DNA from 2 places in the Halomonas sp. PAMB 3264 genome. Region 1 is predicted to be linked to the other one. Evidence: predicted binding sites of a transcription regulator. Region 1 holds the regulator's gene; the other holds the start of a gene.

Evidence for each region. The regulator FliA, encoded in region 1, starts transcription of late flagellar genes. The targets are predictions, from matches to a motif close to CTAAAGTTNNNNNNNNNNCNGCCGATA.
Region 2: the regulator FliA is predicted to act here: its motif matches at 10,167-10,193, upstream of RN347_RS14390 (flagellin).

What each region holds. Positions count from the first base shown of each region.
Region 1 covers NZ_CP134866.1:3,562,461-3,574,347, reverse strand. Annotated here, with positions in the region: gene flhB (flagellar biosynthesis protein FlhB) at 67-1,233, shown strand; gene flhA (flagellar biosynthesis protein FlhA) at 1,230-3,314, shown strand; gene flhF (flagellar biosynthesis protein FlhF) at 3,355-5,592, shown strand; gene RN347_RS16305 (hypothetical protein) at 5,676-6,158, shown strand; gene RN347_RS16300 (flagellar protein FlhE) at 6,196-6,600, shown strand; gene RN347_RS16295 (RNA polymerase sigma factor FliA) at 6,626-7,324, shown strand; gene RN347_RS16290 (MotA/TolQ/ExbB proton channel family protein) at 7,365-8,180, shown strand; gene RN347_RS16285 (OmpA family protein) at 8,185-8,847, shown strand; gene RN347_RS16280 (hypothetical protein) at 8,844-9,392, opposite strand; gene RN347_RS16275 (Crp/Fnr family transcriptional regulator) at 9,434-10,177, opposite strand; gene uvrA (excinuclease ABC subunit UvrA) at 10,301-11,887, opposite strand, start outside.
Region 2 covers NZ_CP134866.1:3,172,108-3,183,994, forward strand. Annotated here, with positions in the region: gene RN347_RS14350 (acetyltransferase) at 1-454, opposite strand, end outside; gene neuB (N-acetylneuraminate synthase) at 451-1,524, opposite strand; gene neuC (UDP-N-acetylglucosamine 2-epimerase) at 1,530-2,684, opposite strand; gene RN347_RS14365 (hypothetical protein) at 2,677-3,321, opposite strand; gene RN347_RS14370 (NAD-dependent 4,6-dehydratase LegB) at 3,330-4,319, opposite strand; gene RN347_RS14375 (hypothetical protein) at 4,319-5,572, opposite strand; gene RN347_RS14380 (glycosyltransferase) at 5,592-7,898, opposite strand; gene RN347_RS14385 (flagellin) at 8,172-9,026, opposite strand; gene RN347_RS14390 (flagellin) at 9,231-10,094, opposite strand; gene RN347_RS14395 (flagellin) at 10,370-11,212, opposite strand; gene RN347_RS14400 (flagellin) at 11,418-11,887, opposite strand, start outside.

The DNA.
Region 1 (11,887 bases):
CCTTACTCAGCCGTCCTTCGGGGCGGCTGACTTTTGGTGCGCCGTCCAGGATGAGCCGGATGACTCATGGCAGACAACGATAGCGATCAGGAAAAAACCGAAGAGGCCACGCCCAGGCGAAAGGAGAAAGCCCGTGAAGAGGGGCAGGTTCCCCGCTCGCGTGAGCTCACGACTTTTCTACTGCTGATGGCCGGCGTCATCGGGCTTTGGGGCATGGGCCAGATGCTCTACGACCAGCTCGGCATGGTGATGGAGCGGGCATTCTTGTTCGACCGCCACCAGGCCTTCGACCCCATGCCAATGCTGACCAACGCGCTCGATCTCGGTGAGCGCACGCTGATCGCGATGATCCCACTGTTCGTACTGCTCGGCGCCGTGGCGCTGGTCGCACCCGCGCTGCTGGGCGGCTGGCTGGTCTCGGCCAAATCGATGCAGCCGAAGTTTTCCAAGCTCAACCCGATTTCGGGCGTCAAACGTATTTTCTCGAGCCAGGCGCTGATCGAGCTTGCCAAGGCGATCGCCAAATCGATTCTGGTCGGCGGCATCGCCAGCGCGTTCATCTATTTCAACATCGACCGGCTTTTGGGTCTGGCCGACCAGCCGGTGCAGCAGGCGCTGGCCAGTGCCCTGAATCTATCGGCGCTGGCGGCGGCTTTAGCGATCGCGTCGCTGGTGGTGGTGATTCTGATCGACGTGCCTTTTCAGCTTTGGAGCAACGCCAAGAAGCTTCGCATGAGCCAGGAAGAGGTCAAGCGCGAGCACAAGGAGTCCGAAGGCGACCCGCACGTGAAAGGGCGCATTCGCCAGCAGCAGCAGGCCATGGCGCGCGGGCGCATGATGAGCAAGGTGCCCGAGGCCGACGTCATCATCACCAACCCCACGCACTACGCCGTCGCGCTCTCCTATCAGGAGGGCCAGATGGGCGCACCGCGCGTGGTGGCGAAAGGCGCCGACGCGGTGGCCGCGCGCATTCGCGATATTGCCCAGGAGGCGAGCGTGCCGCGGCTGGAGGCCGCGCCGCTGGCGCGGGCGCTCTATCACCACGTTGATCTCGACGGCGAAGTGCCGGCAGAGCTCTATACCGCCGTGGCCGAGGTCATGGCCTGGGCGTACCGCTTGAAAAGCGTGGCGCAAGACGGTGGCGAAACGCCGCCAACCCCCGATAACTTACCGGTTCCCGACGAGATGACTCATCCCTCCCGAGGCCCTGGTGCTTTTGAGGCACGCTCATGAAGGCGTTTAGCCAGTTGATCAGTCGACGCAACCCCTTTGGCGATGTGCCGATCAAGCTGTTGGCCGGCCCGCTGCTGATTCTCATGATCCTTGGCATGATGATCGTGCCGCTGCCGCCGTTTGCGCTGGATCTGCTGTTCACCTTCAATATCGCGCTGTCCATCATGGTGCTGTTGGTGAGCATGTTCGCCGAAAAGCCGCTCGATTTCGCCGCGTTTCCCGCGGTGCTGTTGTTCACCACGCTGCTCCGGCTATCGCTCAACGTCGCCTCGACCCGCGTGGTGCTGATGGAGGGCCACCAGGGCGGCGCCTCGGCGGGCAAGGTGATCGAGGCTTTCGGCACGTTTCTGGTCGGCGGCAACTTCGCCGTGGGCCTGGTGGTGTTTCTGATCCTGGTGATCATCAACTTCATGGTCATCACCAAGGGCGCCGGGCGCATCGCCGAGGTCGGCGCGCGCTTCACTCTGGACGCCATGCCCGGCAAGCAGATGGCGATCGACGCCGATTTGAATGCGGGCCTGATCGGCGAGGAGGACGCCAAGAAGCGCCGCGCCGAGGTCGCTCAGGAGGCCGACTTCTACGGCTCCATGGACGGTGCCAGCAAGTTCGTGCGCGGTGACGCCATGGCGGGGCTGGTCATCATGGTGGTCAACATCATCGGCGGGCTGGTCATCGGCATGATGCAGCACGGCATGAGCTTCGCCGACGCCGGGCGCACCTATACGCTTTTGACCATCGGCGACGGTCTGGTCGCGCAGATCCCCGCGCTGGTGATCTCCACCGCCGCTGGCGTGACGGTATCGCGCGTCAACACCGAGCAGGACGTGGGCCAGCAGATGCTCAGCCAGCTCTTCGTCAATCCGCAGGTGATGATTCTCGCCGCCGCGGTGATGGGACTTCTGGGCATGGTGCCCGGCATGCCCAACCTGGTGTTCTTGATCTTCACCGCGCTGCTCGGCGGTCTCGCCTGGTATCTGAAGCGCCACCAGGAGAAGGTGCTGGTAAGCGAGGACATGGCCCAGGCGCCGGTGCCAATGCAGGAAACGCCGGAGGCGAGCTGGGAGGACGTGCAGCTGGTCGACACGCTGGGGCTCGAGGTTGGCCACCGCTTGATCCCGCTGGTCGACTCGCGCCAGAAGGGCGAGCTTTTGGCGCGAATCAAGAGCGTGCGCAAGAAGTTTGCCCAGGAGGTCGGCTTTCTGCCGCCGGTGGTGCACATTCGCGACAACCTCGAACTCTCCTCGAGTGCCTACGTGCTCTCGCTCAAGGGCGCCGAGATCGGCCGCGCCGAGGCGCAGCCGGGCAAGTGGCTGGCGATCAACCCGGGCCAGGTCTCCGGCGAGCTGTCGGGTACGCCCACCGAGGACCCCGCCTTCGGCCTGCCGGCGGTGTGGATCGATGCCAGCCAGCGCGAGCACGCCCAGGTATTTGGCTACACGGTGGTCGATGCCAGCACCGTGATCGCCACGCACTTGAACCACCTCTTGCACCGCCACTCGCCGGAAATGCTCGGCCGCCAGGAAGTGCAGAAGCTGCTCGACAAGCTCGGCGACGAGCAGAAATCCCTGGTCGAAGAGGTCGTGCCCAAGGCGATTTCGCTCACCACGCTCCAGCGCATCCTGCAGAACCTACTCGAAGAGGACGTTTCGATTCGCGACATGCGCACGATTCTGGATACCCTGGCCGACGTCGCCGGCCAGCAGAAGGACGTGGGCGAGCTGACCGCTCAGGTGCGCATCAGTTTGGGGCGCTCGATTACCCAGCAGTGGTTCGCAGGCCAGGAGGCGCTTCACGTGATCGGCCTGGACGCCCAGCTCGAGCAGGTGTTGATCCAGGCCATGAACGGCAACGGCGCCATGGAGCCGGGGCTGGCCGATACGCTGATGAACCAGACCCAGCAGGCGCTGGAGCGCCAGGAAGCCAGCGGCGAGCCGCCGGTGCTGGTGGTTCAGCACTCGCTGCGCCCCATCGTCGCGCGCTTTTTGCGCCGCCGGCTGCGCCACCTGGTGGTGATGTCCCAGGCCGAAATTCCCGACGACCGCACGCTCAGAATCACCACGCTGGTGGGCGGGTCGCGATGAGACGTTGCGGGCGCGCTTTGAATAACGAAGGGGGAGAGCCATGAGCGTAAGACGCTTTATCGGTGCCAACAGCCGCGATGTCATGCGCCAGGTGCGCGCGGCGCTGGGCGACGAGGCGCTGATCGTCGCCAACCGGCGCACGGACACCGGTGTCGAAATCCTGGCCATGGCCGAGGACGCCGCGCTGGATCATACCGCGCCGCCGGCGCCTCAACCGGACATCGAGCCTTCAAGGGAGCGTTTAGCCGACGTCGATCGCCCCTACGCGCACGTTGCCGCGGCGCTCGAGGCGCCCTCCACCGCGCCGGCAAGCGCGAGCCAGCCTTTCGAGGCGGTCAGCGAGCGTCTCTTGCAGGAGATGCAGGACATGCGCGCGCTGCTCGCCCGCACTCACGTGGCGAGTGCGCCGGCGCCGTCGACGGCGCAAACGCTCAACACGCTGCTCGCCCGCGTGGGGTTTGGCAACGAGCTTTGCGAGGAGATCAGCGCGGCACTGCCCGAATCGCTCGGCGCACTGTCGCCCCAGGACGAGCGGGTTCTCGCGTGGCTGCACCGCCAGCTCGTCGCGCGGCTCGAGGTACTCGACAGGGAAGAGGCGTTTTTCGACCAGACCGGCATCGTGGCGCTGGTCGGCCCGACCGGCGTGGGCAAGACCACCACCACCGCCAAGCTCGCCGCGCGCTTCGTCATGCGCCACGGCACGCGCCCGGTGGCACTGGTGACCACCGACAGCTTTCGTATCGGCGCCCACGAACAGCTGCGGATCTACGCCCGCCTGCTCGACACGCCGATGTACGCCCTCGATCACGAACAGCCGATCGACGACCTGCTCGGACGCCTTGGCGGCAAGCAGTGGGTGATCATCGACACCGTCGGCATGAGCCAGCGCGATCAGCGAGTCATCACCCAGATCGACCAGCTGCAGGGCGGCGGCTCGAAGGTGCGCCTGGTGCTGGTGCTCAACGCCGCCAGCCAGCCGGAAACCCTGGAAGAGGTGGTGCTGCGCTACCGCCAGGCGGCGCGGGCGGCCGGGGCGGAGCTCGACGACTGCATCATTACCAAGCAGGACGAGGCGGGCCGGCTGGCGCCGCTTCTGGATATCGTCATGCGCTTTGGCCTGCGCGTGCTTTTCTGCTCCAACGGCCAGCGCGTACCGGAGGACATGCAGCTGGCCGAGCCGACGGCGCTGGTGGACCAGGCGCTCACCCACGCCATGACCGACGTGCGCGAGCGCGAACCCGCCCGCCCGGCCTGGTCGAGCGAGGCGCTGGCGCCGCGTTGGTCGCGGGAAGTGCTGGGCCAGGGGCGGCGCCTTGGCCTGCTGATGGCGAGCCTTCGCGAGCGCGTTGCCGGCTTCTCTCTGCTGGAGGCGAGCTGGGATATCGCCGCGCTGCCCGGCGTGCTCCACGACCAGCGTTTGGCAGCGCTTGCAGATCGCTATCATGAGCAGCGCGCGCTGGGGGTGGTGTGGTCGCCCCGGCGCGCCGAGCGCGGCATGGAGTGGTCGATGCCGGATCTGAATCTCGATGCCGACGGACGCCTCTGTGCGCTGACGCTTTTACAGCACCGCCAGAGCGCCGGCTGGCAGGCGCGCATCGACGCGCAGCGCCAGGCCGCCGTGCACCTGCTGCCCACCCTGGTCGAGGGCGAAACGCTTAACGCGCTGGAAGCCGAGCGCTTGACCTGGGTCAGCCGGGTCAGCGGAAGCCAGCGGGTATACTGGCAGGGCGAACGCTACGCCATGGCCGCGCTGTTTGACGAGGCGACCCTGGGCCACCAGGTGCCCGTGCGCTTTCGCGGTCAGTCGCTTTCGCTCTACAGCGCCCACGCCGAGGTCACCGACGTCGCGGGCCAGCGGCTGCTCGCCTGGCGCGGCGAACTGCGCGACCCGGAAACATCGCGGCGGGTCGCCAAGCGCTATTGGCTCACGCCGGCGCGGCTGGGGAGCGAGGCGCTGTCGCTTTTGATCACCCAGCTGCAAAGTGAAGGCACGGTAGCGCTGACCAAACGCGTTTGGCGCGCACTTAAGGAGTCGGACGGCGGCGAGGTCAGCGCTGAGCTACGGCTCTTGATGGCCAGCGGCGTAGCGTGCGTGGCCACCCACCTGGACAGCGCCGAGGACGAAGAGGCCCAGGCGTTGCAGCAGGATTTACTGCGCCTTTTGGGTAGCCCGCGCAAGCGCCGCGATAGCGCGCTGGCGGACGCGATCATGCACTTTCTAATGACCCGCGACGCGATCCGTCAGTTTGGCAGCGTCAGCCGCGAGACCTTTGCATGAGCGGCCAGGACCAGGCCGCGGGGCTGCGCCAGTGGGCGAACCTGCGCACCGGCCAGTCGGCCGGCGCGCAAGGCGACGACGATGTGCGGCAGGCTCAGGCGTTGGAGGCGAGCGAAGCCGATGCACGCGCTGTCGATGCGCCCGTCGCGGACGCGCATGTCGCCAACGCGCACGTCGCAGACGCGCATGTCGCCAAAATACCGCTCGCCGTGGTCGGGCTTGGGTCGAAGCAGCGCGAGCCGGTGATCGCGCGCCTCGACGAGTGGTCGCGGCTTGGCCGGCGCTGGGCGGCAACGCCAGAGAGCTGGGAGGTCGTGCCGGTGGACGCCGATGCGCCGCTCCAGGCGCTCTGCGCGCGCTACTCGCGCTGGGCGCTGTGGGTGCGAAGCGACGCCGAGGCGTTCGCCGCCATGTACCGCACGCTGCGCCTGGTCAGCGAACACCAGGGGCCCAAACGGCTGTTGGCGCTGCATGAGCCGGGCCTGCCCCGCGCCGGGCTGCTCGAGAATCTGCGCGCGGCGGCGGCGGCGTACCTGGGGATCGAACTGCTGCTTTTGGCCAGGTAGGCCATACTGAGTGAGCCACTATGGTTAGGTTATGCTAATGAGAAACGTCATTCTCGCAGCGCTGAGTGGGGTGGTGGCCAGCGGGCTTTCGCTGTCGGCCCTGGCGGGCGGGGGCAGCTGGAGTGTCGATACGACCGGGCTGATGGTCGCGATGAGCGACCGGGCAAGTGCCAGCCAGGCGCTCGCGCCGCCGCCCAGTGCCGAGATTCATCAGGGGCGCATCGAGCGCGTCAACTGGCGCTTCGAAGCGCCGCCGGGGGCCGATATCCATGCCTGGCTTTGCCACCCGGAGCGCTGCGTCGCCCTCGACGGCCAGCGCGGCAGTGCCACCGGCCTTGCCGGGCTCAATGCCGGCGCGCCGCTCGAGTTTCGTTTCGCGTTGGGGCGTGGCCAGCCGCCGGTGAGGGTGAGAGGGCTTCAAGTGATTGTGAACTATCAGTGACCAGCGATTAGCCAGGGGCACGCCGATGTATACAGCAAAGGGAAGAATCCAACACAGCGATATGGTCAACCAGCACATGCCGCTGGTGCGTCGCCAGGCGCTGGCGTTGCAAGTTCGTTTGCCGGCCAGCATCGAGCTCGACGATCTGATCCAGGCCGGCATGGTAGGGCTTTTAGAGGCGCTGGGGCGTTTTGATGCCGCCCAGGGGGCGAGCTTCGCCACCTTTGCTAGCCAGCGAATTCGCGGGGCGATGGTCGACGAGCTGCGCACCCGGGACTGGCTGCCGCGCAGCGTACGCCGCTCGGCCCGGGCCATGGACGAGTCCGTGCGCCGGCTGGAGCAAAGCCTGGGGCGCGCCCCGGAAGAGAGCGAGATCGCCCGCGACCTGGACATCCCGCTCGATGAGTATCAGCAGCTGCTGGCGGACACCAACAGCGGCCACCTGCTGCCCTTCGAGGAGCTTCTGGAAGAGGGCAGCGAGCCGCTTCAGGAGTCGCTGAACGCGCCTTTCGAGGAGCTGCTGGACGGCCAGCAGCGCGACACTCTGATTGCCGCGATCGAAGCGCTGCCGGAGCGCGAAAAGCTGTTGATGGCGCTCTACTACCAGGAAGAGCTCAACCTCAAGGAGGTGGGCGCGGTACTGGGCGTCACCGAGTCGCGCGTATCGCAGCTGCACAGCCAGGCCATCAGCCGTTTACGGGCGCGTCTGCACGAGCCGGACTGAGCCGTTTTCACCGTTAATCCCTACCGGCGAGGAGCCGTCGATGAACCCCTCTACCCTGATTGGAATAGGCGCCAGCATCCTGTTGCTGGTGAGCGTACTGTTCTTTACCGCGGAGTCCGCGGCAAGCTTTATCAACCTGCCCGGGCTTGCCATCGTCATCACCGGCACGCTGGCGGCGACCTTCATCAGCTATCCGCTCAAGGAGGTGGTGCGCGTGGTCCGCCTGGTGGGGCTGGTATTTCGCCGCGAGAATACCTTCGTGCGCGACGACATCGACGAGCTGGTCTCCATGGCCAGGCTCTGGTTCAAGGGCGACGTGCGCGCGGTAGAGCGCGAGCTCGAACACACCCGCAACCCGTTCTTGCGCACCGGCATCCAGCTCGTCATCGCCAACACCAAGGAAGACGAGATCTTTGACATGCTGCGCTGGCGCATCGCCAGGCTCAAGGCGCGCGAGCACGCCGAGGCGCAGATCTTTCGCACCATGGCGACCTATGCCCCGGCGTTTGGCATGATCGGCACCCTGGTCGGGCTGGTCAACATGCTCGAAGTCATGGACGCGGGGGATCTCGAGGTGATCGGGCCGCGCATGGCGGTGGCGCTTCTCACCACCTTCTACGGCATCCTACTGGCGAATCTGGTGTTCAAACCGGTGGCGGTGAAGCTCGAGCGGCGCACCGAGGAGCGCCTGATCACCATGAACATGGTGCTCGAAGGCATTTCGCTGATCACCAAGCGCCGGCTGCCGTCGTTCATCGAAGAGACGCTGAACTCGTTCGTGGCCAACTACCACGATGAGATCAACGACCCCCATGTGAAGCCGCGCCCAGGCAGCGGCGTCGCGGCGAAAGGCTAGCGCCATGCTCAATTGTGACGCCCGCCACGCGCTGGAATCGCCCTTCACCGGCGGCGACGGCGAGGAGGGGTGGCTGACCAGCTACCTCGACGTGTTGACGCTTCTGATCACGCTGTTCGTGCTGCTGCTGGCACTGACGCCGGCGGGTAGCGGCGGCGAGGCATCAAACGAAGGCCAAGGCCTTCAGCCGCTCTCCTCGGGAATCTTGCCGCGCGACAGCGGTCTATCGCCGGCCATGGCCGCGCTCGACATTCAGGGCGTAAGCGTCAGCCAGGGGCGCGAAGGCGTGACCCTGCGCATCGACGACAGCTTGCTGTTCGCCAGCGGCGCCGCCGAGTTGACCCCCCAGGGCGAAGGCGTGCTCGAGCGATTGAGCGAGGTGATCGACACCTTCGAGGGCGAGGTGTCGGTGGAAGGCCATACCGATAACGTGCCGATTTCGACCGCGGCGTTCGCCTCCAACTGGGAGCTTTCGACCGGGCGGGCGATCGCGGTGGTGCGCCATCTCGAGCAGGAGGGCGTGGCGCGGCAGCGGCTACGCGCCGTGGGCTACGCCGACACGCGCCCGCTCGCCGGCAACGACACGCGGGAAGGGCGCGCCGCCAACCGCCGCGTCGAATTCGTGCTGCGAACTCCCGCCCCGGAGCCGGCGCGGGTTACGCCTTAAGCCCCGGCGCAGCGTCGCTGCATCTCCTGAATCGCCTTGCCGGCGCCGTCGAGATCAAACGTCATGGTCCAGGGCGTGGCACTCCCCTGCTCGAAGCCGATGAACAGCTGCTCGCCTTCACTCATGCGCGCCAGTAGCGCGTCGAGCTCGCCCAGGTAGAAGTGGCTGTAGAAGCCGTCATCCCCCTCTTCGACGATGAACTCCGCCATGGTCTCCATGATCGGCGTCTGGTCGACGCGCAGCCGCGCCGGGACCAGGTTCACCGCGCGGCTCTCGGACTGCGTCTCTTTTAGGGTCACGCGTAGTTCGAGCCAGGGCAGGTGGCACACACCTTCGGTAGCGTTCACGCTCAAAATGGCGTCCGAATAGCTTTCGGCCTCCAGCGCGCGAAAGTGACGCTGGCCGGCATCGGTGGTCGTCGCGGCGTGCCAGGCGCCGAAGGCGGTGTCATCGCTGACCGGATAGCGCGCCGCCTGGGCGGCGGTGGCGAAAACGAAGAGCCCGGCGACGCCGAGCGCTGCCGCGGCAACAGTGTGAGACGTCATGGGACGGTGCGCCGAGTATTGATGTCGAGAAAAGATACGCATCACTCCGACTGGCCGAGCAGCGGCCGCACGTTGTCGCTTAAGTAACAGTCGTCGAACTCGCCTTCGGCGGCAAGCGCCGCCAGGTCCGGTATGTTGATGTGATGGCGGTCGCGATAAATGAGCCCCGCCTCGCTAAGCGCGGTGAACGTGCGGCTGACGTGCACCGGGCTGAGTCCCAGTACGTCGGCGAGCTGCTCCTGGGAGAGCGGCAGGCGAAACTGCCCGGTCAAATCCGGGTTGGTCTGGCTCAGGCGGACGTACATCTCGTGGATGAAATGGGCCATTTTTTGGCGGGCGGTGCGTCTTGCCAGGTTCACCAGCCGCTCGGTCAGAAGCGACTGCTGGCGGCTGCTGATGGCGAACATGACCGAGGTCAGCGGCAGCGACTGGCTGAACAGATCGATCATCCGCTTGTGCGGAAAACGGCACACCACAGCGTCGGTGATGAAGCGCACGTTTTCCAGCCGCTGGGAGAAGGCGAATTCGCGCAGGCCGATGATGTCACCGGGCAGGTACACCTCCATGATGTGGCGATCGCCGTTTTCCAAATGGCGATAGGAGTAGGCCCAGCCGCTTCGCAGCGTGCAAAACTCCTGAGCGGGGTCCTTCATCTCCCACAGAAGTGACCCCGCCTTTTGATCGAGCGGGCTCTCTTCGAGCGAATCAAGCAGCTGCTCTTCGTCTTTTGACAACGAGTAATAATGGTTGAAGTGGCGAACAATACAGCTCTTTTCCTGACTCATGCTCGGTGTCTCCTTCTCTTGACTGCGTGCCCGGGCTGTGCCGCCGCTCAGGGCCGGCGGTGACGGCCAAAGGGGAACGATACGGCGGCTTGCCTGACATTGCCTTATCGTTTTTTTATTTTTTCACTTCTTTTTTTGCAATAGCGGCGCCAAAAATTGCCCGGTATGCGAGCCTTTTTTCTTCACCAGCTGCTCCGGGGTGCCCTCGGCGATGATCCGCCCGCCGCCGGAGCCGCCTTCCGGGCCCAGATCGACGATCCAGTCCGCAGTCTTGATCACATCGAGATTGTGCTCGATGACCACGATGGTGTTGCCGTGATCGCGCAGGCGATGGAGCACCGTCAAGAGCTGGCGAATATCCTCGAAGTGTAGACCGGTGGTCGGCTCATCCAGAATGTAGAGCGTCTGGCCGGTATCGCGTTTGGCAAGCTCGCGGGCAAGCTTCACCCGCTGGGCTTCGCCGCCGGAAAGCGTGGTCGCGCTCTGACCCAGGCGAATGTAGGAGAGCCCGACGTCCAGAAGCGTCTGCAGGCGCCGGGCGATGGCCGGCACCGGGCTGAAGAACTCGAGGCCCTCCTCGACGGTCATTTCCAGCACGTCGTGAATGTTCTTGCCCTTGTAATGAATATCCAGGGTTTCGCGGTTGTAGCGCTTGCCCTTGCACACGTCGCAAGGCACGTAGATGTCCGGCAGAAAGTGCATTTCTACCTTGATCATGCCCTCGCCCTGGCACGCTTCGCAGCGTCCGCCCTTGACGTTGAAGCTGAAACGCCCGGGCTTGTAGCCTCGCGAGCGCGCCTCCTGGGTGCCGGCGAACAGCTCGCGGATCGGGGTAAAGATGCCCGTGTAGGTTGCCGGGTTGGAGCGCGGCGTGCGCCCGATCGGGCTTTGATCGATGTCGATGACCTTGTCGAGCTGGTCGAGCCCTTCGATGGCGCTGTAGGGCGCCGGTGTCATGGTGGTGGCCCGGTTGAGATCGCGGGCGGCGATCGGCATCAGGGTGCCGTTGATCAGCGTCGACTTGCCCGAACCCGATACCCCGGTGATGGCGATGAACAGCCCCAGCGGCAGCGTAAGCGTGACGTTTTGCAGGTTGTTGCCCGTCGCCCCGCGCACCACCAGCTGCTTTTCCGGATTGCCGGGAATGCGATACGGCGGCACGGCGATTTCGCGAGTGCCGCAAAGGTACTGCCCGGTCAACGAGTTCTTGTTGTCCATGATGTCCTGGGGCGTGCCCTGGGCGACGATCTCACCACCGTGCACGCCGGCACCCGGACCGATATCGAGGACGTGATCGGCGGCGCGGATCGCGTCCTCGTCGTGCTCGACGACGATCACGGTGTTGCCCAGGTCGCGAAGTCGCTCCAGCGTCTTTAACAGGCGATCATTGTCGCGCTGGTGCAGGCCGATCGAGGGTTCATCGAGAATGTACATGACCCCGACCAGCCCCGCGCCGATCTGGCTCGCCAAACGGATACGCTGCGCCTCGCCGCCGGAGAGCGTGTCGGCGCTGCGCTCGAGGTTCAGGTAGTCGAGCCCGACGTTGACCAGAAACTCCAGGCGTGAGTGGATCTCGTTGACGATCTTCTCGGCGATCTCGCCCTTGCGCCCGGGAAGCGCGAGGTTGGCAAAGTAGTCCCAGGCCTCGCCGATCGGCGTGCGCACGATGTCGGCGATGTTGCGATCGTCGACGAAGACGTGGCGCGACTC
Region 2 (11,887 bases), 390 kb from region 1:
TATGTACATGCCTACCCAGTTGGCAGTCATGATCGATATGCGCAGCCGTATTGACCAGGGTGCCCTCTCCAATTTGCACGTCGGCTTGGACTACACACCCGGCCATGACTTGGGCGCCGCGGCCCAGAATTGCGCTTTCAGAAAGCACGGCACTGGGATGAACCAGGGTCGCGAAGCGGTAACCTAGAGCAATGATTCGCTTGTGCAGGTTGTGGCGCGTGGACTGGCCGGGCAAACTTCCAACCCCGTTGGCGAGTTCTACCGTGTCAGCTACATGGCTTAACAAGTCGTCATCACCACCCAGTACAGGAATTCCTCGCCATAGGCCACCCGGTTTGTGCTCCAGTATTGGGTCGCATACGCCGATAACGGTGCGCCCAGTGAGTCGTAAAAGATCAAGGACTACCTTGGCGTGTCCACCGGCTCCCAAAAGAATAACAGGAGGAGCATTCACAACATTTCACCCGCTCGATAATCGCGGATCGCTTGTTTGCCCAGATAATCCCAGTAGAGGTAGGCAGGCTCGCCCCGGCCAGCTCTGGCAGTGGTCATGTTGTCCGGGGTGAATGTCTCCCCATGTTTGATCGGTCGCCGAGCTATTAACTGCTGGCGTGCGGCATCACGCGTTTGCCATTCGCTTGGCTGAGGTGCCTTATACCCATCGCCCAGCGCGAGACTTACCTGGCGAATGGCATCGACCATACGGGCGAGTTCATTGGGTTCCAAGGACGCCTTATGATCCGGCCCCGGTAACTGGCGGTCTAGAGTAAAATGCTTTTCAATAATAGTGGCTTCTCGAGCGGTGGCGGCAACCGGGATTAGTAAATCCTGGGTATGATCGGAGTAACCCACCGGCAGGCCAAAAACACTGAAAAGAGTATCCATAGCTCTTAAATTAACTTCCGCCATGGGGGTCGGATATTGCGAGGTGCAGTGCAGAAGGCTGACCCTATCCGATAGCACTTCGCGTGCTACTTGCTCACTCCAGTTTCGCCAGACCTCCGTCATGTCTTGTGGCGGCTGGTCATTGCGAATGGCGTGACTGATGATCGCCAGCGCCTGCTCAACCTCCGACAGCGATGCCATGCCTGTAGAAACGACGAGTGGCTTTCCGGTATTAGCAAAAGCCCACAGCAGCGGCGCATTGGTGATTTCCCCTGAGGGAACCTTATAGAAAGGTAGCTTCAGCGTTTCCAGAAACGCAAGGCTCTGCAGGTCAAATGCGGTCGACAGAAACTCGATTCCGCGCTGATGCGCATGGTGTTGGAGCGGCTTGTGCCACTCCATGGGCAGCTCCAACGCCTGCAGCATGACAAGCTGGCTCTCGCCGACATCGGTGGTCTGCTGCTGGTAAGCGGCTTTAGGTGCCGAACCAGCGGCCAGCCGCTTTGCGTTAAAGGTCTGAAACTTTACGGCGTCGGCACCAGAGGCGGCGGCGGCATCTACGAGGTCGAAAGCACGCTGGCGGTCGCCATTATGGTTAACGCCAGCTTCGGCAATGATGAATACCTTATCGGATATCAAAACGGTTACCCCAAATAGTCATGGAAACGTTTGATCGTGGTCAAAGGCATGGATAACAGCATGTCCATAATGCGACCGGCTGCATCACCTTGCCCATAGGGGTTTTGAAAACGTCGAGTGTCAGAGCGAACCTCCGGGCTCAGCGCGTGCTGAATAGCCCCTCGAATCGAAGCTGATGTCGAATCGCAATTAACCACGGACGCAGCGGCTAGACGACCAGCTTGCCGCTGACCAATATTAACGGTCGGCGCCAGAAAGCTCGGTGCCTCGATGATACCGCTTGATGAATTACCTATAACGACAGCGCACTCGGCCAGCGCGGAGTGGTAGCGCTGGGATCCCAGCGATGGAACGGCCATAACGCGATGGGGCTGGCGCGCGCTATACGCCTCAATAGCACCTATCATCTCCCGCCCACCCTCATCGGCATTCGGATAGGTCAGGATGACTTGGTAGTCAGGCCACTCATCAAGTGCTGTAAGAACAGTTTGAAGACTCTCCAGTGCCGGCACGTCTGCAAGAGTTTCAGGATGATAGGTCACCAGAAAAAAAGGGCGTTCAAGTGAAAAGTGAAGCGTTTTAGCAAGCGCTTCTCGGCTCAAACGAGGTGAGCGTTTGACATGATCCAATCCAAGCGCACCGGTATTCACGACACGTTGAGGATCCTCCCCCATCTGGATAACTCGCTGCCGATAAGGCTCAGCTGCCACAGCATGCATCATCGCCATTTTAGTGATCGCGTGGCGAATGGCATCATCGTAGGCGCCTTCGGTCACCTCACCGCCATGAACATGCAAGATGGGAATCTTGAGCATCAGGGCCGTTTGGGCTGCGGCTAACGCTTCGAATCGATCGCCCAGAATCACGATCACATGAGGTTTCAGGCGATCCAGTGCATCGGCTAGACTGATGACGCCAAGACCGATGGATTTCGCAACACCAACGCCGGTATTCGAAGAAAGCAGCATTTCGACCTTAGCATCGATGCTAAAGCCATCACATTCGATCAGGTTAGATGTTTTACCGAATTCGGGAGAGAGGTGCATGGCAGCCACGATCACCTGCAACGATAGTCGAGGATGAGCGTCGATCTCTTTCATCAACCAGTACAGTAGACCGTACTCGGCACGAGTTCCGGTAAAAACAGCGACGTTACGCATCGCTCCTCCTGCCTAACAGAATCAGGCTGCTAGCCAAATTAACTACTCGCTTCTCTAAACACTCTAAATGGGATATGTCGCCGACGGGCGAATGAGCATACATGGGCAGCCAACTCCTCAATTTCCCGATAAGCAATGTCACCATGATCTTGTGTTTGATCAGCTTGAGCCATTCCGCACGTTGCGCCACCTCGCCACGAATCACCGCATTGAGCCAATAGTTGCTACGCCACCCGTCCTGCTCGGTTATAACGAGAGGATCACCGGCCTCAAAGTGATCAGCAAAGCCCGCTGCCAAGCGCCATTTCTCTCCAGCAAATGTCTCGATTTGCTTGATCTGGCCATTCACACACGCAGAGTTTGGGGTCAGCATGACGTAGTTATAGCCCAGCTCATCGTTCGTATATTCATAAGGATACGGCGCTTTGTTTGTCGCTATTGAGTTGGGGATGCCCCTATAAACGGCAATACTATGCTCTAGCTTGTCAACATAGTTCCTGACGCTGGAAACAAAAGTAGATCCAATCGTTTCAGCCACATAGGTTTTTCTACCACCTTGAGATACAAGTTCAGGTAGGGGATTGAACGCCTCCGTACGGTAATAGCCACGAACGAATTCGATCAGCTTAGGCAGCATGGTATAACTCAAATGTTATATAGATTGGCTTTGTATTTTGCCAACTGGTTGGGTTGAGAAAACCAGTCGATCGTTTTCTTGAGTCCTTCACGAATGTCGTGCTGAGGGGAAAAACCGGTCATCTCGCGAAGGCGGGCGTTATCTCCCCAAAGACGGAACACTTCCGATTTACCGGGACGCAACCTCTGTTCGTCAATAATGAACTCGACATCGTGATCCATTAATTCACGAATGATTCCGAGCGTGTCGCCGACCGATATTTCGTAGTTAGAAGCGATGTTTACTGTTTCGCCGATCGCAATATCGCTGTTGGCCAAAGCCAGGAAACCGCAACAGGTATCTTCCACATAATTAAAGTCACGAGTGGGCGAAACATCGCCTAGCTTGATCTGCTTCATCCCGGATGCTATCTGGCTGATGATGGTCGGTATGACGGCGCGAGCCGACTGACGGGGACCATAGGTGTTGAAGGGTCTAGCTACCGTAACAGGTAGATCGAACGCATTATAGAAACTCATTGCCATGGCATCAGCGGCTATCTTGGACGCACTGTAAGGCGATTGCGGCTGCAACGGATGATGCTCGTCAATAGGGACATACTGTGCAGTGCCATATACCTCACTCGTAGAGGTATGAATTAAACGAGTTACACCATTATCAAGGGCTGCTTGGCAAATATTGAGCGTACCTTTGACATTAGTATCTACGTAGCTATCCGGCGCGATGTAGGAGTAAGGAATGGCAATGAGCGCTGCCAAGTGAAAAACCGTGTCAACCTCCCGGGTAATATACTTACAGAAGTGGGGATCGCGGACATCACCACTGACGACCTCTACGCTGTTCAAACAGCCGATATCTTCAAGCCACCCCCAGCTATTGAAGGAGTTGTATTGGGCAAGCGCCTTTACGCGATAGCCCTCCTCGACCAAAAGCTCGACCAAATGAGAACCGATAAATCCATCGGCTCCCGTTACCAGCACCTCTCTACTCGCTTTCATTAAGAGCTCCCTTCGCTAGCGGGAAGCGACAATACTTTCGAAACCGCATGCGTCACACGCTCTTTTGAACCGAGACTATAGGGGCTAGCCCTGGATAGATCTCTGACGAGGTTATCCTTAGTGACTTCGGAACATCTAAAAAGAAGACCAGTTACGAACTCACGCTCCACCTCATCGATAAGCTCCGAGCAGTGAACAGAAGGCACACCAAAGTTGAGTGCATCTAGTGCACAGGTGGAGGACCAAGTGATATGAACACCGGCCTGCTTTAACGAATCATTGATCGCTAGCTTGTTAGGATCCTCCAATTTCGCTTTGACTCCCTCTTTTTGGAGTAAAGTCATCACTTCTTTTGCTTCACCAATATGCAGTGGATGAGGTCTGACAACGATCTCGCGTTTTTTCAGTTGATAAACGCGTTTGATCTCTTCCAAGGGCACCGGTATGCCCTTTGATTGTGGCTGATGGGTATAAAGTATTTTATTTCCCTCCTTGGCATCGCGAGAAAGGTAGACAGGCCCGCCCCCCTCGACCACCGTAGCGCCTGATTCAATGGCGCTTCCCTTGGTCAACATGTGTGTTGCCATATCACTCCATGTCCAGAAGATATCTGGCAGAAATGGGCTGTTAATTTCACTGTGTTTGAATCTTGAATAGCAAACGTGTTTAAGCCCATTAATACCGTGCTGAACGTCAATTACGGTAATCCCCAGCATCTTGCAGGCAAAGATAATGGGGAAGTAGTTAAGCCCGTAGTAGACCCTGAAAACGAGAGCATCGACTCCTGATTCCTTGAGCAGGTCGTAGTACTTTGGAATCATGGCGTTGACGAGATGAAAACGCTCTTCGAGCTTCTCGCGGATATCGCAGCCAAACGAAGTACGCAGGTGATGATCGAAAAAGTCGATCTCCTCTCGCTGCTTGTTACTTAGCACTTTCTTGAATCGCGCAGGAATAAGTTCGAGCTTTTCGACCGTGACACCTTGCGCCTCAAAACCGGTCAGAATATTGCTCAAAAAATCCTGGTCGTGGAAGTAACCAATCTTTCTGATTTCGCGTTTGGCCGGGTATCGAGAACGATCGACGCCCGACAGCCCCAAGCTTTTTGTGTTCTCGACATCGCCAATTTTATCTGCTTTGTCCAGGCAGAACTGAAAGCCCTCCCTGAGCAGTGGTGAGTAGGTCAGCGCGCTACCCACCGGCAGACTCGAGACTATCTCGTCAAAAACATCGAACTTTTCGTAAGCAAACATTCAAGCCGCCTCTGCTATATCAATCAATTAACGCCAAAAGGTTGTCGTCGTGCCCCAGAAAGGCGGCTCGAGACGCGTCCATCCGCGTCGAAGAGCGATTTTCATCACCGCCGTCGGTTTGTGTAGCAGAAGGCAAAAGCTTGTGGGCTTCGAGAAATTCTAACGCTTTGTCGTGACTGATGCCCGCCATCAACTCGAAGGCCATATCATGTGCGGCAAAGCAGGCACTCATGATAAAAGCGAGTTTTCTTTTCTGCTTATCGCTAAGCTTCGCCATACGCTCGTAACTGGGTAGAAAGAGTACATCCGCACTCTCCTGCTCGCTGGCGCAGGGCGAACGCTCGTTCAGTTTTTCCGGCAGATGGCTATGGTGGCGGATATTATGAAAACGGTAGAAACGGAACCCGTTGCGGCTCGCCCAATGCTGTAGCTCGGCAAGGCTGGGCTGCTTCTCGTGAGTTAATTGAAACGGCACGCGTGCCTGAACCAGCAGCGTCTGTTCGAGATATTGCTTGCCGTTTTCCAGAACGGCCATGGCATCGCTCAACTCGTCCAGAATGAGCCAATCGAGGCTCTCCAGCCCCGTAATGCTGTCCACAGCTACCGTATTGATCGGCAGATCCGCGATTTCCTGTGCCCCTAAATGGTGGCGTTCGGCTAATTTATCTGCCGAAAGGGGTGCCAAAGTGCTGGTCATTTCCGGGGCAACGCAGGCATGCAGGGTGGCCGGTCGACCATCGCCCAATAAAGCGTGCTGGAAAAGCTGAATCGTATCACTGCCTTCGTATTGCTTGGGCGTCTTGATTTCGCTGGCGGGGTCAAAGGCTACGATAGCGAACGCACCAGTTACTGCCATCTGATCAGCCAAACCACTCTTGATCAGGTTGGCACGATTATCAAGTACGATGATCTTCCCCTTTAATTGCCAAGTAAAATCTTCAGTGAGATGCAGCTTGGTCGCTTGGGTGTCGCTCCCCAAAACGCCTTTTATTTTGCCGTTGATCAGCTGCTGTAGAGTGCGATCCACTTTCATTTCTGGCTTGGTGGCCCTGCTTGGAAGGCGTTGGCGATGACGCTTCTTCTGGCTGGCCGAAAACTCCTTGTTACCAGCGCGTTCTCGCACCAGAGGAGCCAAGGCACTAAGCAGTCTGTCGGTAGCACGATCAATGTGGTGTTTCTCTTCACCTACGTTGAAAGCCTGTGCCACGTATTTCTGATAGAGCGCCTCATCATCGAAAAAAGCGACCGCTGCATTGAATAGCGGCTGTAACTCTTGCTCGCCAAGCAGATGCTGGTAGGGCTCTTCATAACACTGTTCGGGGAAATCGAAGGTGATACCCGCCTTACCTACCATTTCGGGCATGCCACCGCGATTGGTGATCAGCGCCGGTATACCATTGAGCATGGCCTCAGCAAGCACCCGCCCGGAGCTCTCCCACCAGAGGCTGGGCGCAGCCAATACGCGCGCGCGGCTATAAGGCCCTCGCATATCACTGGTATTACCCGTCACAGTCACGTTACTCAACGTGCTGCGCTGTTGCCCCATCCGCTTGGTCGTCTCACGCAGCACGGCCGACCAATCGGCGCGCGCCTCCACGACCTCAAGTTCGATATCCGGACGCTCTCGCTCGAGCTTTTCAGCCAGTTGTACGAACACGCTGGCGCCCTTCTGCCAGCTCGGATTCACAAAAAGAAGTCGCTTGCGCTCGTGCTCATCGGCAACGAAGCGGTCCGAGGCAATGAACTTGCCTACCGGCGTGGAGGTAAATCCTACTTCCTTGCGATACATGTCTGCCGTTGCTTGGCTGTCGGTTACGATCAGATCAATATCACGGCACCAGCGGGGCGATTTATAGTTGCCATTAGCCAGATAAAAGGCCACGGGGATACCTCGATCGCGGGCCTCGTCGGCGATAAGCATATCCACGGTCTGGCCACCGTAGAACCACACAACGTCCGGCTTGAAGGAATCCAACAGATATACATACTGGCTATACCAGAGCCCTTCTTCGTGCGTGGTGAAATGATTCCGGTTATAGCTGTAGCTCACGAGCATCTGATGAGTCAGAGGACCATCTTTCGCGTCAATCAACTGGTGCAGATGGGAATCGAGATCAGCGAACTGCTCCTTGAGAATCGCCATTCCCTTGGGGTTGTCGAATACCGTCGCTCCCAGCACTTTGACGTCATACCCATTGGCCACTAACTGAAGCAGCATTTGGCGTACGGTCATGCTTGCACCGCTGGACGTATCCAAAAGGCAGAACGGGTTGGCCCATAGCAAACGAGGTTTACGTTTGGGTGTGGCGGGAGTCGTCTTGGCCATTAGGCAGCTCGCAAAAAAGTGGCAGTCTGCCTAGTCTACTTCGCGACCACGTGTACCAAAGAGGCAAATGCACCGGTTTTTAAGCAGGTATTCCATGGACTGCTTCAGGAACCAGGGTTGCGAAGGAGATAATTATAGTTACCGAATGTGCGACGCCACGCTTTAGGCTGGCCTGGTAGGAAACGTGTAAAGGAGCTGACACTGAGCCACCTAAAAGAAAACGGGGCCTTTTGGCCCCGTTCGGTTGTTTCATTAGTTGTACCGCTGAAAGAATTAACCCAGCAGAGACAGTACAGACTGCGGCGTCTGGTTCGCCTGGGCCAGCATGGAGGTACCCGCCTGCTGAAGGATGTTGGCGCGAGTCATGTTGGACACTTCTTTCGCGTAATCGGCGTCTTCGATTCGTGAGCGCGCTTCGGACAGGTTGGTCGAGGTGGTCGCCAGGTTGTCGATTACGGAGTCGAAGCGGTTCAGCGTGGCACCCAAGGTTGCGCGGTTGGTGTCCAGAGTCTTGGTCGCGGCATCGACGGAGTCGATTAGATTCTGGAAGCTGCTGTGGGCTGCGGTGCCACCACTAACGGCAAATGTGGTGCCGGTGATTTCACTGCCGCTTGCTAAGCCCAGACCCGCCACAGTCGCATCGACGGTCTTGACACTAATCACGTCTTCGGAATCGGTGTTGGAGCCAACCTGAATGCTCAGGCTGCCGCTGGCATTGAGCAAGCTAGTGCCGTTGAAGTTGTTGCTGCCTGCTACGCGGTCGATCTCGGCCAGACGCTCGTTGATCTCAGTGGTGATCGCAGTACGGTCATCGGCGGTGTTGGTATCGTTGGCGCCCTGAACCGCCAATTCGCGAATACGCTGCAGGTTGTCGTTGATCTGGTCCAGACCGCCTTCCATGGTTTGAACGAGCGAGATACCGTCGCTGGCGTTACGGCTCGCCTGATCCATACCCTTGATCTGGGCGGTCATCTTGTTAGCGATGGCCTGGCCCGCTGCGTCGTCGGAAGCGCTGTTGATACGCAGGCCGGAAGAGAGACGCTCCTGCGCCTGAGCCAGCATGCCCTGGGACTTGCTCAGGTTGTTCTGGCCAATCATGGAAGTAATGTTGGTATTGATGACGGACATGGGGTAATCCTCTGTGTTTAGTGGCCCAGAAGAGGCCTTTAAATCGGCGCTTGCATCGCCGTTATTATAATTAACGGCTGTTGGAGGTACTTCTTTAGGCCTTTCGCGCGATTCACATGAGAAAAAATGCGGGAGGCGCCCAACGAAAAACGGGGCCTTGCGGCCCCGTCGTTCACTTCACTCGTTGTGCTACTGCTCGAGCAATTAACCCAGCAGAGACAGTACGGACTGCGGCGTCTGGTTAGCCTGCGCCAGCATGGAGGTGCCCGCCTGCTGGAGGATATTAGCGCGGGTCATGTTGGAGACCTCATCCGCGTAGTCGGCATCTTCGATGCGCGACCGAGCTTCGGAAAGGTTGGTTTCGGTCGTTGCCAGGTTGTCGATCACCGAATCGAAACGGTTGAGCGTGGCACCCAGCTCCGCACGATTAGTGTCCAATTCTTTTACGGCGCTATCCACTGAATTAATCAAAGATTGGAAATCACTATGGTCACCACCACCTGATACCGCGGTGGCCGCTGCCTCCAGGTTGGCAACCCCACCACTCACCGCGCCCAGGTTGTCGCTAGTGGCGTCAAAGCGGCTTACTGAAATGGTGTCATCGTCAGTGGTGTTCGCGCCGATCTGAATTTCCAGGTCGTCAGTACTAACGCCGTCCAGCAAGTTAGTACCGTTGAAGTTGTTGCTACCCGCAACACGATCAATTTCTTCAATACGCTCAGTGATCTCGGTGGCAATCGCCGCGCGATCTTCTTCCGTGTTGGTATCGTTAGCGCCCTGCACCGCCAGCTCACGAATACGTTGCAGGTTGTCGTTGATCTGATCGAGACCACCTTCCATGGTTTGCACCAAGGAAATGCCGTCGCTGGCGTTACGGCTGGCTTGGCTCATACCGTTGATTTGGGCAGTCATCTTGTTGGCGATGGCTTGACCTGCGGCATCGTCGGAGGCGCTGTTAATACGCAGTCCGGAAGAGAGACGCTCCTGCGCCTGAGCCAGCATGCTTTGTGAAGAGCTCAGATTATTCTGGCCAATCATGGAGGTGATATTCGTATTGATTACAGACATGAGTATTGCTCCTTGAAGTATAACTGGCCAGCGGGCCAACTTGGCGACGCTTGTGCCGTCGCTACCAAGGGGTAACGGCTGCTATATCCAACACTTGAAGAAACAAGGCTTTTTTTATGTAGCAAAGAGTAACGCTATAGAAAAATGATGCAGAAGATCTGCGTTATTTTCAGGCTATGCGGGGGTTATAGCGTGTAACGAAGTGTTCCATATTTCTCTCAAGCCTATAACGAAAACGGGGCCTTTCGGCCCCGTCGACACTCATTAATGTGTTATTAACCAAGCAGAGATAGAACGGACTGCGGGGTCTGATTGGCCTGAGCCAGCATGGACGTACCCGCCTGCTGCAGAATGTTGGCGCGGGTCATGTTGGACACCTCCTTGGCATAATCGGCATCCTCGATACGTGAGCGCGCTTCCGACAGGTTGGTCGAGGTGGTCGCCAGGTTATCGATCACGGAATCGAAGCGGTTCAACGTGGCGCCCAAAGTCGCGCGGTTGGTATCCAGGGTTTTCGTTGCGCCATCGACAGCGTCGATTAAGCTCTGGAAATTAGCATGTGTTGCACCGGCTCCAGAAAGCAAGGCAGCTGCGCCACTAACGCCCAGAGAAGCACTGGTCGCATCGATTGTGCTTACCTCAATAACATCATTGGTCGATGTATTCGAACCAACCTGAATGTTCAGAGTACCGCCACCGCTAACATTAAGCAGGTTAGTACCGTTGAAGTTGTTGCTGCCCGCTACGCGATCGATTTCGGCGATACGCTCGTTGATCTCGGTTGCGATCGCGGCGCGGTCATCGGCGGTGTTAGTATCGTTAGCACCTTGTACCGCTAGCTCGCGAATACGCTGCAGGTTATCGTTGATCTGATCCAGACCGCCTTCCATGGTCTGAACGAGTGAGATACCGTCGCTGGCGTTACGGCTGGCCTGCTCCATGCCCTTGATCTGAGCAGTCATCTTGTTTGCGATCGCCTGACCGGCGGCATCGTCGGATGCGCTGTTGATGCGCAGACCGGAAGAGAGACGTTCTTGTGCCTGAGCCAGCATGCTCTGCGAAGCGCGCAGGTTATTCTGGCCGATCATGGAAGTGATGTTGGTATTGATAACGGACATGGATGAGATCCTCGGTATTTTATGGCCTGAGAAGGGCCTACAGGTCGGCGACTGCGTCGCCGTTATTATAATTAACGGCCGCTAACGTGGATTCTTGAATAGTTTAAAGCCGTTTTGTGAAAATAATTTTGCTTGCAGAAAGAACGAAAAACGGGGCCAATTGGCCCCGTTACTCTAGCTGTCAATGGCAGCACTTACCCGACTATTAGCCCAGCAGAGACAATACCGACTGCGGCGTCTGGTTCGCCTGGGCCAGCATCGACGTACCCGCCTGCTGGAGGATGTTGGCGCGCGTCATGTTCGACACTTCCTTGGCGTAGTCGGCGTCCTCGATTCGCGAGCGTGCTTCGGACAGGTTGGTCGAGGTGGTCGCCAGGTTGTCGATCACAGAGTCGAAGCGGTTCAGCGTAGCACCCAAAGTAGCGCGGTTGGTATCGAGTGTTTTAGTAGCAGTATCAACGGCATCGATCAGGCTTTGGAAGCTGGTGTGGGCGCCAGCTCCGCTAGCCGCCGTAAAGGTAGCGGCGCCGCCGGAAGCCGCTGCAACGACTCCGCCCGAGGCGCTAGTCAGTTCCAGGCCCGACACGGTAGCATCGACAGTCTTAACATTGATGACGTCTTCAACATCGGTATTGGAACCAACCTGGATGCTCAGGCTGCCGCTGGCGTTAAGAA